DNA from 3 places in the Kitasatospora sp. NPDC002227 genome. Region 2 is predicted to be linked to each of the others. Evidence: riboswitches for the same ligand, from Rfam matches in the RefSeq annotation. Region 2 holds a riboswitch; each other region holds the start of a gene.

Region 1 (4,038 bases), on a different contig from region 2:
ATCTCGCGCAGCTCCACCACGATCGCCGCCCTGCTGATGGACCAGAAGATCCTGGCCGGGGTCGGCAACGTCTACCGCGCCGAGGTGCTGTTCCGCCTGGGCATCGCCCCGCACCGGCCCGGCCGCCGGATCACCGAGGCGGAGTGGAAGGCGATCTGGAGCGACTTGGTCGACCTGATGCACGACGGCGTCGGCGCCGGCCGGATCGACACCGTCCGCCCCGAGCACACCCCCGAGGCGATGGGCCGCCCGCCCCGGGTGGACGACCACGGCGGCGAGGTCTACGTTTACCGCCGGGCCGCCATGCCCTGCCTGGTCTGCGGCACCGAGGTCCGGACGGAGGAGCACGCGGCCCGGAATCTGTTCTGGTGCCCCCGCTGCCAGCAGCGTTAGGGTCCACGCATGTCACGAGCCAGCCTGCTGTACGTCACCGACTTCGACTACCCCGCCAAGGGCCGTGACTACGGTGCCGAGGACCGGTGGCTGATCGAGCAGCTGCGCGCCGACTTCACGGTCGAGCCCTGCCACCCGACGGAGGTGGCCGGGCGGATGGCCGGGGCGGACGCGGTGGTGATCCGCAACAGCGGGCCGGTGCTGCACCACCGGGCGGCGTACGTGGAGTTCGTGGCGCGGGCCCGCCGGGAGCGGATACGCGTCTACAACCCGCTGGACGGCAAGGCCGACATGGCGGGCAAGCGGTACCTGCTCGAGCTCACCGCCGCCGGGTACCCGGTGATCCCGACCGCCGAGGGCAGCTGGGCGGGCCTGCCGGAGGTGCCCGAGTACGTGGTGAAGCCGGTGCAGGGGGCCGACTCGATCGGCCTGGAGGTGGTCGCGAAGGGCGCCCGGGAGGTGACCGGGATGCTGGTGCAGCCGAGGATCGACTTCACGTACGAGGTCTCGTTCTACTTCGTGGACCAGGAGTTCCAGTACGCCCTGTACGCCCCGGACCAGGAGGCCCGCTGGCGGCTGGAGCCGTACGCGCCGACGGGCGCCGACCTCGCCTTCGCCCGCCGGTTCGTGGCGTGGAACGGGCTGTCGCACGGCATCCAGCGGGTCGACGCCTGCCGCACGCGGGAGGGCGAGCTGCTGCTGGTGGAGCTGGAGGACCTCAACCCGTACCTGTCGCTGGAGCTGGTGGGGGACGGGACTCGGAAGGCTTTTGTGGCGGCGTTCAAGCGCTCGCTGGACGGACTGCTGGCGGCGCCGCGCCCAGCGGCGTGGTGAGGCCGGTGCAGGTGTCGTAGCTGCGGGCGGCGTCGAAGCTGCCGGTGAGGTCGGGCAGCCGGCCCAGCAGGTGGTGGGCCAGGGCGAGCTCGGCGGGTTCGAGCCGCCGGGTGAGGCCCAGGTGCGGGGACCAGCGGCCGGGCAGGTAGTAGGGGCTGGGCTGGGCTGAGCCGGGCTGGGCGGCCTCGGCCAGCTCCTGCCAGATCCGGTGGTGCAGGCGCACCAGCTCGTAACCGGGCACGACCGACCAGGACAGCACCCGGCGGCGGCTGCGCGCGCTGAACGAGAGCAGCCCGGTGAGCCGCACCGGCAGCGGCAGGGCCTCCGCGATCAGCTCGTCCACCCGGGCCAGCGCGGCCACCGGGACGCTCCCGCAGGCGGCGAGGGTCAGGTGCGGCCGGTGGGTCGGGTGGGTGTTCCGGGCCAGGCTGGCCACGCCGCCTTCGTCCAGCTGCTGCCAGACCTCACGGACGGCGGCGTCGAACACGGGATCGCAGGTCAGCTCAACGGTCTGCATCGGATCACCGTACGGAGCGGGCGGGTGGTCTGACGAAGCATTTAGCGTCGGGTGGAATGGCGGAATGAATGTTCATTCCGGATGGCCCGGGGTGCCGTGCGGGCGAGGGCCTTGGCGACGGGCGGAATGAATGTTCATTCCCAGCAGCCGGGGCGCCGGGGGCGAGGACCCCGGCGTCGGCTGGAATGAACATTCATTCCCGGTAGCCGAGGACGCCGTGGGCGAGCACCTCGGCGACGGCCGGGTCGATCAGGCGGTAGCGGACGATCCGGCCGTCCCGGTCGCCGGTGACCAGACCGCCGGCGCGGAGCAGGCGCAGGGCCTGGGAGACGGCCGGGTCCTTCATGCCGGTGGCGACGGCGAGGTCGGAGACGGCCAGCGGGCCGGTCTCGTGCAGGGCGAGGAGCAGCGAGAGGCGCCCGGGATCGGCCAGCAGGGAGAAGCGTTCGGCCCAGGCTTGGACGTGCTCGGCATCACCGATGGCGGCGATGGCCTCGCAGACGCGGTGGCCGTCGATGGTCCGGTGGTTCGCGCGGTCGGCGGGGACGAGGTGCATGCCGGAGATTCTCTCATCCGGGGTCTGTCCGGCGGGTCCCGCCGGGCGGTCGCCGCCGGGGCACGCCATCCGACGTGTCCCGCCGGACGGACCCCAGCGCCCGGCGCACGCCGGGGCAGGTGATCTGCAACACCTGCGCAGGTGTGCAGGCTTGCAGGTGGTGGCGGGTCACCCCTACGGTGTTCCACGCCGTGGTGCTCGGGAAGACCGGTGACGGACCATCAAGGTCCCAGTCCGGAGCGGCCCTCGCCACTGTGATCGGGTAGTACCCGCACCGTCTCCGTGCGAACAGCACGGAGGCCACTGGACGCCAACCGTCCGGGAAGGCCAGGTGCGGGTGCGTCGACCCGTAAGCCAGGAGACCGGCCACGGCACTTCACGAGTTGATCCACGAGGTGCTGGAGCGTGACCGCAGATGACCCTGCCTGAAATCAGTGCTGCCCCGACGGCGGCGCCCACCGAGACCGGCTTCCGCTGGAAGCGTGAGGACACCGTCCGTACCACGGGCCTGATGCTGGTCATCCTGGCCATGCACGTGGCCGCCTTCGGCACCCTGTTCTTCCTGGTCGTCCCGGCCAACTACAAGGTCGGCACCCAGGTCTTCGGCGTCGGCCTCGGCATCACGGCCTACACCCTGGGCATGCGGCACGCCTTCGACGCCGACCACATAGCCGTGATCGACAACACCACCAGAAAGCTGATGGCCGACGGCAAGCGCCCGGTCTCGGTCGGCTTCTGGTTCGCCCTCGGCCACTCCAGCATGGTCGTGGTGATGGCCGGTCTGGTCGCCGGCGGCGCCGCGCTCGCGGGCACCCTGATGGACGACGAGTCCACCACCCACAAGGTGCTCGGGATGATCGGCACCACCACCTCCGGTGCCTTCCTCTACCTGATCGCCGCGCTCAACCTGGCCGCGCTGACCGGCATCCTGCGGGTCTACCGCGCGATGCGGTCCGGCGAGTACGACGAGACCGAGCTGGAGCGCCACCTCAACTCGCGCGGCTTCATGAACCGTATCCTCGGCCGCGCCACCCGCTCGATCACCCGCCCGGGCCAGATGTACCCCGTCGGGATGCTGCTCGGCCTCGGCTTCGACACCGCGACCGAGGTGACCCTGATGGTGATGGCCGGTTCGGGCGCCGCCGCCGGGCTGCCCTGGTACGCGATCGTCTGCCTGCCGCTGCTGTTCGCCTCGGGGATGAGCCTGTTCGACACCCTGGACGGCACGTTCATGAACTTCGCCTACCAGTGGGCCTTCTCCAACCCCGTCCGCAAGGTCTACTACAACCTCACCATCACCGGCCTCTCCATCGCGGTGGCCTTCGTGATCGGCACCATCGAACTGGTCACCGTGGCGCACGACAAGTTCGACCTGACCGACCCGGTGACGGGTTGGATCTCCGAGCTGAGCCTGGACAACGTGGGCTTCGCGATCGTCGGCCTGTTCGTGGTGGTCTGGGCGATCGCGATCGGGTACTGGAAGCTGGCCAAGGTCGACCACCGGTGGTCCGCCAAGGCCAAGGAGGGACGCGCCTGACAGGCGGGGTGCCGCCACCCTCCGTACGCTCGGGAGCATGGCTGATGCGTACGCGGTCCGGCGTGAGCGGCTGCGCGAGCACTGCAGTGCCCTCGGGGCGGACGCCTCGCTGATCACGCGTGCCGCCAACGTCCGCTACCTCACCGGCTGCGCCCCCTGCGGTGCCACGCTGCTGCTGACCAGGGAGCGCGCCCTGCTCGC
Region 2 (4,038 bases):
AGAAGGAGCACCCCGCCGAGGCCGCCCGGCGCCGCAAGATGGGCGAGCTCTACTACCGCCCGCCCGGTGGCGAGTCCTTCCTGGACGTCGCCCTGCGGGTGCGCAGCTGCCTGCGCGACATCTGCGAGGAGGAGGCCGGCCACCCCGTCCTGATCGTCTCCCACGACTGCCCGGTCCTGATGCTCCGCTACGTCCTCGACCGCCTCACCGAGCCCGAGCTCCTCGCCCTGCCGCCCGTCCGCAACTGCTCCACCAGCCTCTGGCGCTCCGACGGCACCCGCCTGGGCCCCGAGCAGTGGAACGCCGTGGACCACCTCTAGGACGCCGTCCCGAAGGTGCGGCGGTAGGCCTGGGGGGTGGTGCCGAGCCAGCGGGTGAAGTGGTGGCGCAGGGTGGCGGCGTTGCCGAAGCCGCTGCGGGCGGCGACCGAGTCGACCGGCTCGGTGGTGCCCTCGAGGAGGCGCTGGGCGTGCAGCAGGCGCTGGTTGGTGAGCCAGCGGTGCGGGGTGGTGCCGGTCTCCTGCTGGAAGCGCCGGGCGAAGGTCCGGGGGGACATGTGCGCCCGGGCGGCGAGCTGGTCCACCGTCAGCTCCTCGTCCAGGTGGTGGCGCAGCCACTCGAGCAGGCCGCCCAGCGAGTCCGCCGAGCACTCCGGCAGCGGGCGGGCTACGAACTGGGCCTGCCCGCCGTCCCGGTGCGGGGCCACCACCATCCGCCGGGCGATCCCCCGGGCCACCTCGGCCCCCTGCAGCTTGCGCACCAGGTGCAGGCAGGCGTCGATCCCGGCCGCCGTCCCGGCGGAGGTGATGACCGGGTCCTCGTCCACGTAGAGCACGTCCGGCTCGACCGTGGTGGCGGGGTACAGCGCGGCCATCCTGTCGGCGTGCCGCCAGTGCGTGGTGGAGCGGCGCCCGTCGAGCAGCCCGGCGGCGCCGAGCAGGTAGGAGCCGTTGCAGATCGACAGCACCCGGGAGCCGCGCGCCACCACGGCCCGCAGGGCCGCCAGGAGCGGCTCGGGGTAGCTCTCCCGGATGCCGGTGGCGGCGGCGATGACCAGATCGGCCTCGGCGAGGCGCTCGACCCCGTACGGCACGTCCACGCTGAAGCCGGCGTGGGTGCGCAGCAGCCCGGGCCGGTCGGAGGCGAGCGCGAAGTCGTACACCGGCAGCCCGTCGTCGCTGCGGTCCAGGCCGAAGACCTCGCAGGCCACCCCCAGCTCGAAGGGGTGCACCGGCTCGAGCACCACGGCGACCACGTTCTTCAGCGCGGGGTTCAGCGGGGGGTTCGGCATGGGCCCAGGATGCCACTGGCAGGATATCGATGCAATCGGTCATTCCTGCCACTCGTCCGGATCCGCGCCACGGACGAGGCTGGAGGCATGACCTCGATCACGCAGTTCCTGCCCCTGCTCGCCGTCCTCGCCGGCTTCGGCCTCCTCGGCACCCTGGTCGGCCGCGACGTCGACCGCCTGGCCCGGCTCGGCCGGGACAACCGGCACCGCCCGACGGGCTACCCGACGGAGTCGAACACATCTTCGGGCACAATGTCCGGATGGACATCGTCATCCGCCCGGCCCGCGAGGAGGACCTCGAGGGCGCCGGAGCCGTCACCGTCGAGGCGTTCGTCGGCGATGGCCACACCGACCCCGACAGCCCGTACGTCGAGCTCCTCCGGGACGCCCGCCGCCGCCTCGCGGAGGCCGAGCTGTTCGTCGCCGTCGACGGCGCCGGCCACGTGCTCGGCTGTGTGACCTTCGCCTCCGGCGGCACCGAATGGGCGGACATCGCCGAGCCGCACGAGGGCGAGATCCGGATGCTCGCGGTGGGCTCGGCGGCCCGCGGGAGAGGCGTCGGCGAGGCCCTGGTCCGGGCCTCGATCGCCCGCTCCCGGGAGCTCGGACTGACCGCCATGGCCTTCTCCACCCGGCCCTCGATGACGGCCGCACACCGGCTCTACGAGCGGGTCGGCTTCCGCCGGACCCCCGAGCGGGACTGGGCCCCGCGCCCCGGGATCGACCTGCTCACGTACGGTCTGACCTTCGACGATCCGGTGATCTGACGGGCCGTACGGTGGCTCCGAGCTACCAGCCGACCACGACACGCGGCACTACATCTGGGGTCGCATCCGACCTCCGCCACAACATGTATGCTCACTCTCGCTGTCGAAGCAGGGGAACCCAGTGAAAGTCCGGGACTGCCCCGCAGCGGTGAGCTGCGCACCCCTACGGGCGCGCCGTAAGTCCGATGACCTGCCGACGGTGTGCACACGGCTTCCCCGCAGGCGCCTTGCAGCACTGAGTCACGTCCGGGCCTCGCGGGCGGGCCGGGGGGTCTGAAACGCGCGCGCTCGAACGAGCGCGCCGCGCCGCGTTCCCCTGTGCCCAGGCGGCCCTGGCGACCACGTCGTTCCGCCGCCGCCAGGAGAGCGCCTTGACCATCGCAGCAGTTGCCCTGCCGTCCCAGGGTTCCGCCGATCACGACCAGACCGACCCCGGTGCTGCGCTCCTGCGGCTGCTGACCGACCGCAGTGTCGACCTCCCCCAGGTGGACCCCGGCCACGTCGCCGCCGCCGCCCTGCGCGGCCGCCACGCGGGCTCCGACTTCGCCGAGCTGCGCTCTCTGGCCGTCGAGGCCGCCGCCTCGATGATCGCCGAGGACCCGCAGTACTCGAAGCTGGCCGCCCGCCTGCTCGCCCTGGAGATCGCCGACGAGGCCGTGAGCCAGGGCGCCGTCTCCTTCTCCGCCTCGATCGCCGTCGGCCACGCCGAGGGCCTGATCGGCGACACCACCGCCGCCTTCGTCGCCAAGCACGCCGACAGCCTGGACGAGCTGATCGACCAGCGGGGCGACGACCGCTTCGAGTACTTCGGCCTGCGCACCGTGCAGTCCCGCTACCTGCTGCGCCACCCGATCACCCGCAAGGTGATCGAGACCCCGCAGCACTTCCTGCTCCGCGTCGCCTCGGGCCTGGCCGTCGGCGACTCCGAGACGGCCGTCCGCGAGGTCGCCGAGCTGTACGCGCTGATGAGCGCGCTCTCCTACCTGCCCTCCTCGCCGACGCTGTTCAACTCCGGCACCAAGCACCCGCAGATGTCCAGCTGCTACCTGCTGGACTCCCCGCTGGACAACCTGGACTCGATCTACTCGCGCTACGCGCAGATCGCCCGCCTGTCCAAGCACGCCGGCGGCATCGGCCTGTCCTACAGCCGCATCCGCTCGCGCGGCTCGCTGATCCGCGGCACCAACGGCAAGTCCAACGGCATCGTGCCGTTCCTGCGCACCCTCGACTCCTCGGTCGCCGCCGTCAACCAGGGCGGCCGCCGCAAGGGCGCGGCCTGCGTCTACCTGGAGACCTGGCACGCGGACATCGAGGAGTTCCTCGAGCTGCGCGACAACACGGGCGAGGAGGCGCGGCGCACCCACAACCTGAACCTCGCCCACTGGATCCCGGACGAGTTCATGCGCCGCGTGAACGCCAACACCGACTGGTCGCTGTTCTCCCCGGCCGACGTGCCCGAGCTGGTCGACCTCTGGGGCGCCGACTTCGACGCCGCGTACCTGAAGGCAGAGGCCGAGGGCAAGGCCGTCCGCACCATCCCGGCGCAGACCCTGTACGCCCGGATGATGCGCACCCTGGCGCAGACCGGCAACGGCTGGATGACCTTCAAGGACGCCTCCAACCGCGCCGCCAACCAGACCGCCGTGCCCGGCCGCACCGTGCACTCCTCCAACCTGTGCACCGAGATCCTCGAGGTCACCGACGACTCCGAGACGGCCGTCTGCAACCTCGGCTCGGTCAACCTCGGCGCCCACGTCGCCGCCGGCGCCACCGCCGCCGACCTGCTGGGCGCGATGGACTGGGAGCGCCTGGACGCCACCGTCCGCACCGCCGTCACCTTCCTCGACCGCGTGGTGGACATCAACTTCTACCCGACCCCCGAGGCCGGCGCGTCCAACTCGCGCTGGCGCCCGGTGGGCCTGGGCGTGATGGGCCTGCAGGACGTCTTCTTCAAGCTCCGCCTGGACTTCGACTCCGCCG
Region 3 (4,038 bases), on a different contig from region 2:
GGGCAGCCACTCGAGGTTGCCGTGCTTGCCGAGGTGGATCACGGCGTGGGCGCCGAAGCCGTTGTCCTCCTGAGCCGCCGCGATCCAGCGGTAGGCGGCCAGGTAGTGGTGGCTCGGGGGCAGGTCCGGGTCGTGGTAGATCGCGACCGGGTTCTCGCCGAAGCCGCGCGGCGGCTGGATGAGGACCAGCAGGTTGCCCGAGCGGATCGCGGCGAGCACGATGTCGCCGTCCGGGTTCTGCGAGCGGTCCACGTACAGCTCGCCAGGGGCCGGGCCCCAGTGCTCCTCGACCTGCTCGCGCAGGCCGGCCGGGAGGGTGGCGTACCAGCGGCGGTAGTCGGCGGCGGGGATGCGGACGGGGTTGCGGGCGAGCTGCTCCTCCGTCAGCCAGTCCTGGTCGTAGCCGCCGGCCGCGATCAGGGCGTGGATGAGGGCGTCACCTTCGTGGCCGGAGTCGGTGTCGCTGTCGACGTCCAGGCCCGGGAGGTCGGTGCCGAGGTCCATGCCCTCCTCGCGCAGGCGGTGGAGGAGACGGATCGCGCTGGCCGGGGTGTCCAGGCCGACGGCGTTGCCGACCCGGGCGTGCTTGGTCGGGTACGCGGAGAGCACCAGCGCGAGGCGGCGCTCGGCGGCCGGGGTGTGGCGCAGCCGGGCGTGCGCGACGGCGATGCCGGCGACGCGGGCGGCCCGCTCGGGGTCGGCCGCGTAGACGGTCAGGCCGTCCTCGTCCAGCTCCTTGAAGGAGAACGGGACGGTGATCAGGCGGCCGTCGAACTCGGGGACGGCGACCTGGGTCGCGGTGTCGAGCGGGGAGAGGCCGTCGTCGCTGGCCTCCCACTGCTCGCGGGACCAGGTCAGGCAGAGCGCCTGCAGGATCGGGCGGTCCAGGGCGGCCAGCGCGCCCGCGTCCCAGGCCTCCTCGTCGCCGCCGGCCTGGGCGTCGGCGGGCTTGGTGCCGCCCGCCGCGAGGACGGTGGTGATGATCGCATCGGTGCCGGCCAGCTCGGCGAGGAGCTCGGGGGCGGCGCCGCGCAGGGAGGAGCAGTAGAGCGGCTTCGGGCGGGCGCCCTGGGCCTCGAGGGCCTGGCAGAGCGTCTCGACGAAGCCGGTGTTGCCGCTCATGTGGTGGGCGCGGTAGTAGAGGACGGCCACGCTCGGGCCGCTCTCGTTGGCCTCGGTGCGCTCCAGCGGGCCCCACTCGGGGGCGGAGGCCGGGGCGGCGAAGCCGTGGCCGGTGAGCAGCACGGTGTCGGAGAGGAAGGCGCCGAGCTCGGCCAGGTTGGCCGGGCCGCCGTGCGCGAGGTAGGCGTGCGCCTCGGCGGCGATGCCGGCGGGCACGGTGGAGAGCTCCATCAGCTGGGCGTCCGGGGCCTGCTCACCCGTCAGCACGATCACCGGGCGCGGGCCCGCGAGCAGCGCGTCCAGCCCCTCCTGCCAGGCGCGGCGGCCGCCGAGCAGGCGGACCACCACCAGCTCGGTGCCGTCGAGGAGCCCGGGGAGCTCCTCGGGGGAGAGCCGGGCCGGGTTGCCCAGGCGGAAGCCGACCGGGCCCTGCGAGGCGCGGGCGCTCAGCAGGTCGGTGTCGGAGGTGGAGAGCAGCAGGATCATGCGGAGGGCCTCCCGGCCAGGTTGTGGATGCCCCAGGCGGGGGGACGGAGCGGTGAGTACGCGCTGCGGGCTGCGGCGTGGAGCTTGGACTGCTCAGGGCAACCGGAGCGGGGACGAGCGGGACGATGCGCGCAACCGGGTACGGCGATGGGCGGCTGGGCGCGCCTGCTGTTGATGAGCAGAGCCCCGCGCCCCCGGGGTTGACGCCCCAGCACAGGCATGGTCGGGCCTTCCTCGGGGTCCGCGCCCCGTGGGGTGAGTCGAGGACGGCAGGAGTTCCTGACTTCCTCGGCCAGTGAGCCGAGGTCACAGTGGCGGGACCGCACCGGTTTTGCACCGGTTTCCTCCGTGAAGCGCCGTCGCTGGCGTGGGCGGCCGCGAGGGACGCCCGGCAGCATCGTACGGGGTGCCAGGTGACGGGGACAGAGCGCCCGGTGACCGGTGTGATCCACACAGCAGCTGTGCCCGGGCGGATCGTGGGTATGCTCGCGGCCATGTCACCCCGACCCTCCGCCACCGAACCGGGCCCCGGCCGCCCCGGCCGGGCGCAGTCGGACGCCTGCCCGGGCGCCCTGCGGCTGCACGCCGCCGACGACGGCGCCCTCGCCCGGGTCCGGATACCGGGAGGGTTGCTGACGTCCCGGCAGGCGCTCGCGCTCGCGGACGCGGCGGACGAGCTCGGCGACGGCGCGCTGGAGACCACCTCGCGGGGCAACGTCCAACTCCGGGGGCTGGCCGCCGATTCGGGGCTGGAGCTCGGGCGGCGGCTGCGGTCCGCCGGGCTGCTGCCCTCGGACACCCACGAGCGGGTACGGAACATCGTGGCCTCGCCGGCCGCCGGCTTGGACGGGCTCGGGTACGCGGACGTCCAGGGGTGGGTGCGGGCGCTGGACGCGGCGCTGTGTGCGTCGGCGGCTGCCGCCGGGCTGTCGGGGAAGTTCCTGTTCGCGCTGGACGACGGGCGGGGGGACGTCGCGGCGCTGGACGCCGATGTGACGTTGATCGCAGTGGCGGGCGGGGGCGCGCTGCTGCGCCTCGGGCGGGCTCGGACCGCGCGTGCTGTCGCGGCCGGGGGCGAGGTCGCGGCGGCGGTCGCGGCGGCGGTGGAGTTCCTGGCGGTGGCAGGCGGGGCCTGGCACGTGCGGGAGGTTTCTGCTCTGGACGCGGGGAGCGAACCGCTGCCGGGGTTCGGGGCGCCGCTGGACATCGGTGTGCTGGGCGGCGCGGCTGTCTGCGTCGGGCTGAGGTTCGGGCGGGTGACGGCTGCGCAGTGGCGGTTGCTGGCTTCGGTGGGGGACGGACTGCGCGTGACGCCGTGGCGGTCGGTGGTGGTGCCCGGGGCGGGTGCTTCGGCACTGCCGGAGCTGGCGGTGGCCGGGCTGCGGACCGAGGCGGAGTCCGCCTGGGCCGGGGCGAGTGCGTGCACCGGGCTGCCCGGGTGCGGCAAGTCGCTCGCCGACGTGCGGCGGGACGCCGCCGCGGCGCTGGACTCGACGGCGGCCGGCGGACTGCCGGTCCACTGGTCCGGCTGCGAGCGCAGGTGCGGGCACCCGTCGGGTGCCTGGGTGGACGTACTGGCGACCGGACCCGAGCGGTACCGGATCTCCCTGGCTGGGGACACGAGTGTTGTCGAAGTGACGAGAGAGCAGATGGCCACGGCGGTGGCCGAGGCCCGGAGGACGAAGTGATCGAGTACGAGAAGGACGGCGCCGAGATCTACCGGCAGTCCTTTGCCACCATCCGGGCCGAGGCCGACCTCGCTGGCATGCCCGAGGACGTCGCCCGGGTCGCGGTGCGGATGATCCACGCCTGCGGCATGACCGACCTGGTCGAGGACCTGGCCTTCTCGCCCCGCGCGGTGGCTGACGCGCGCGCCGCGCTGCTGGCCGGAGCGCCGATCCTGTGCGACGTCTCGATGGTCGCCAGCGGTGTCACCCGCAAGCGCCTGCCCGCCGACAACGAGGTGGTCTGCACCCTCTCCGACCCGTCGGTGCCCGCGCTGGCCAAGGAGATGGGCAACACCCGCAGCGCCGCCGCGATGGAGCTCTGGCTGCCCAAGCTGGCAGGGGCGGTGGTGGCGGTCGGCAACGCGCCGACCTCGCTGTTCCGCCTGCTGGAGATGATCGCGGCCGGTGCGCCGCGCCCGGCCGCCGTGATCGGCGTGCCGGTGGGCTTCATCGGCGCGGCCGAGTCCAAGGACGCCCTGGCCGCAAACAAGCTGGGCCTGGAGTACCTGGTGGTCCGGGGCCGCCGGGGCGGCAGCGCGATGGCGGCTGCCGCGATCAACGCGATTGCGAGTGAAGAAGAGTGACGGATCGTCAGACCGACGCGACGGAGCGTCGGCTCGGCCGCCTGTACGGCGTGGGCCTCGGCCCGGGTGACCCGGAGCTGGTGACGGTCAAGGCCGCCGGGCTCATCGCCAAGGCGGAC

Evidence for each region. Region 2 has a riboswitch for cobalamin ahead of ABT095_RS02080 (ribonucleoside-diphosphate reductase subunit alpha). Riboswitches for the same ligand answer to the same signal wherever they lie in the genome.
Region 1: it holds a riboswitch for cobalamin, as region 2 does, so the genes downstream of both, nicT (Nickel transporter NicT) here and ABT095_RS02080 (ribonucleoside-diphosphate reductase subunit alpha) in region 2, are expected to answer to the same signal.
Region 3: it holds a riboswitch for cobalamin, as region 2 does, so the genes downstream of both, cobN (cobaltochelatase subunit CobN) here and ABT095_RS02080 (ribonucleoside-diphosphate reductase subunit alpha) in region 2, are expected to answer to the same signal.

The regions. Positions count from the first base shown of each region.
Region 1 is NZ_JBEOWY010000034.1:19,265-23,302, forward strand. Features, by position in the region: gene ABT095_RS26145 (Fpg/Nei family DNA glycosylase) at 1-393, shown strand, start outside; gene ABT095_RS26150 (ATP-grasp domain-containing protein) at 403-1,227, shown strand; gene ABT095_RS26155 (2'-5' RNA ligase family protein) at 1,175-1,744, opposite strand; gene ABT095_RS26160 (ArsR/SmtB family transcription factor) at 1,938-2,300, opposite strand; cobalamin riboswitch at 2,476-2,685, shown strand; gene nicT (Nickel transporter NicT) at 2,716-3,837, shown strand; gene ABT095_RS26170 (aminopeptidase P family protein) at 3,875-4,038, shown strand, end outside.
Region 2 is NZ_JBEOWY010000002.1:32,426-36,463, forward strand. Features, by position in the region: gene ABT095_RS02060 (histidine phosphatase family protein) at 1-320, shown strand, start outside; gene ABT095_RS02065 (helix-turn-helix domain-containing protein) at 317-1,291, opposite strand; gene ABT095_RS02070 (hypothetical protein) at 1,331-1,498, opposite strand; gene ABT095_RS02075 (GNAT family N-acetyltransferase) at 1,552-2,058, shown strand; cobalamin riboswitch at 2,140-2,270, shown strand; gene ABT095_RS02080 (ribonucleoside-diphosphate reductase subunit alpha) at 2,430-4,038, shown strand, end outside.
Region 3 is NZ_JBEOWY010000001.1:57,633-61,670, forward strand. Features, by position in the region: gene cobN (cobaltochelatase subunit CobN) at 1-1,608, opposite strand, end outside; cobalamin riboswitch at 1,860-1,984, opposite strand; gene ABT095_RS00240 (ferredoxin-like domain-containing protein) at 2,091-3,296, shown strand; gene ABT095_RS00245 (precorrin-8X methylmutase) at 3,293-3,919, shown strand; gene ABT095_RS00250 (precorrin-2 C(20)-methyltransferase) at 3,916-4,038, shown strand, end outside.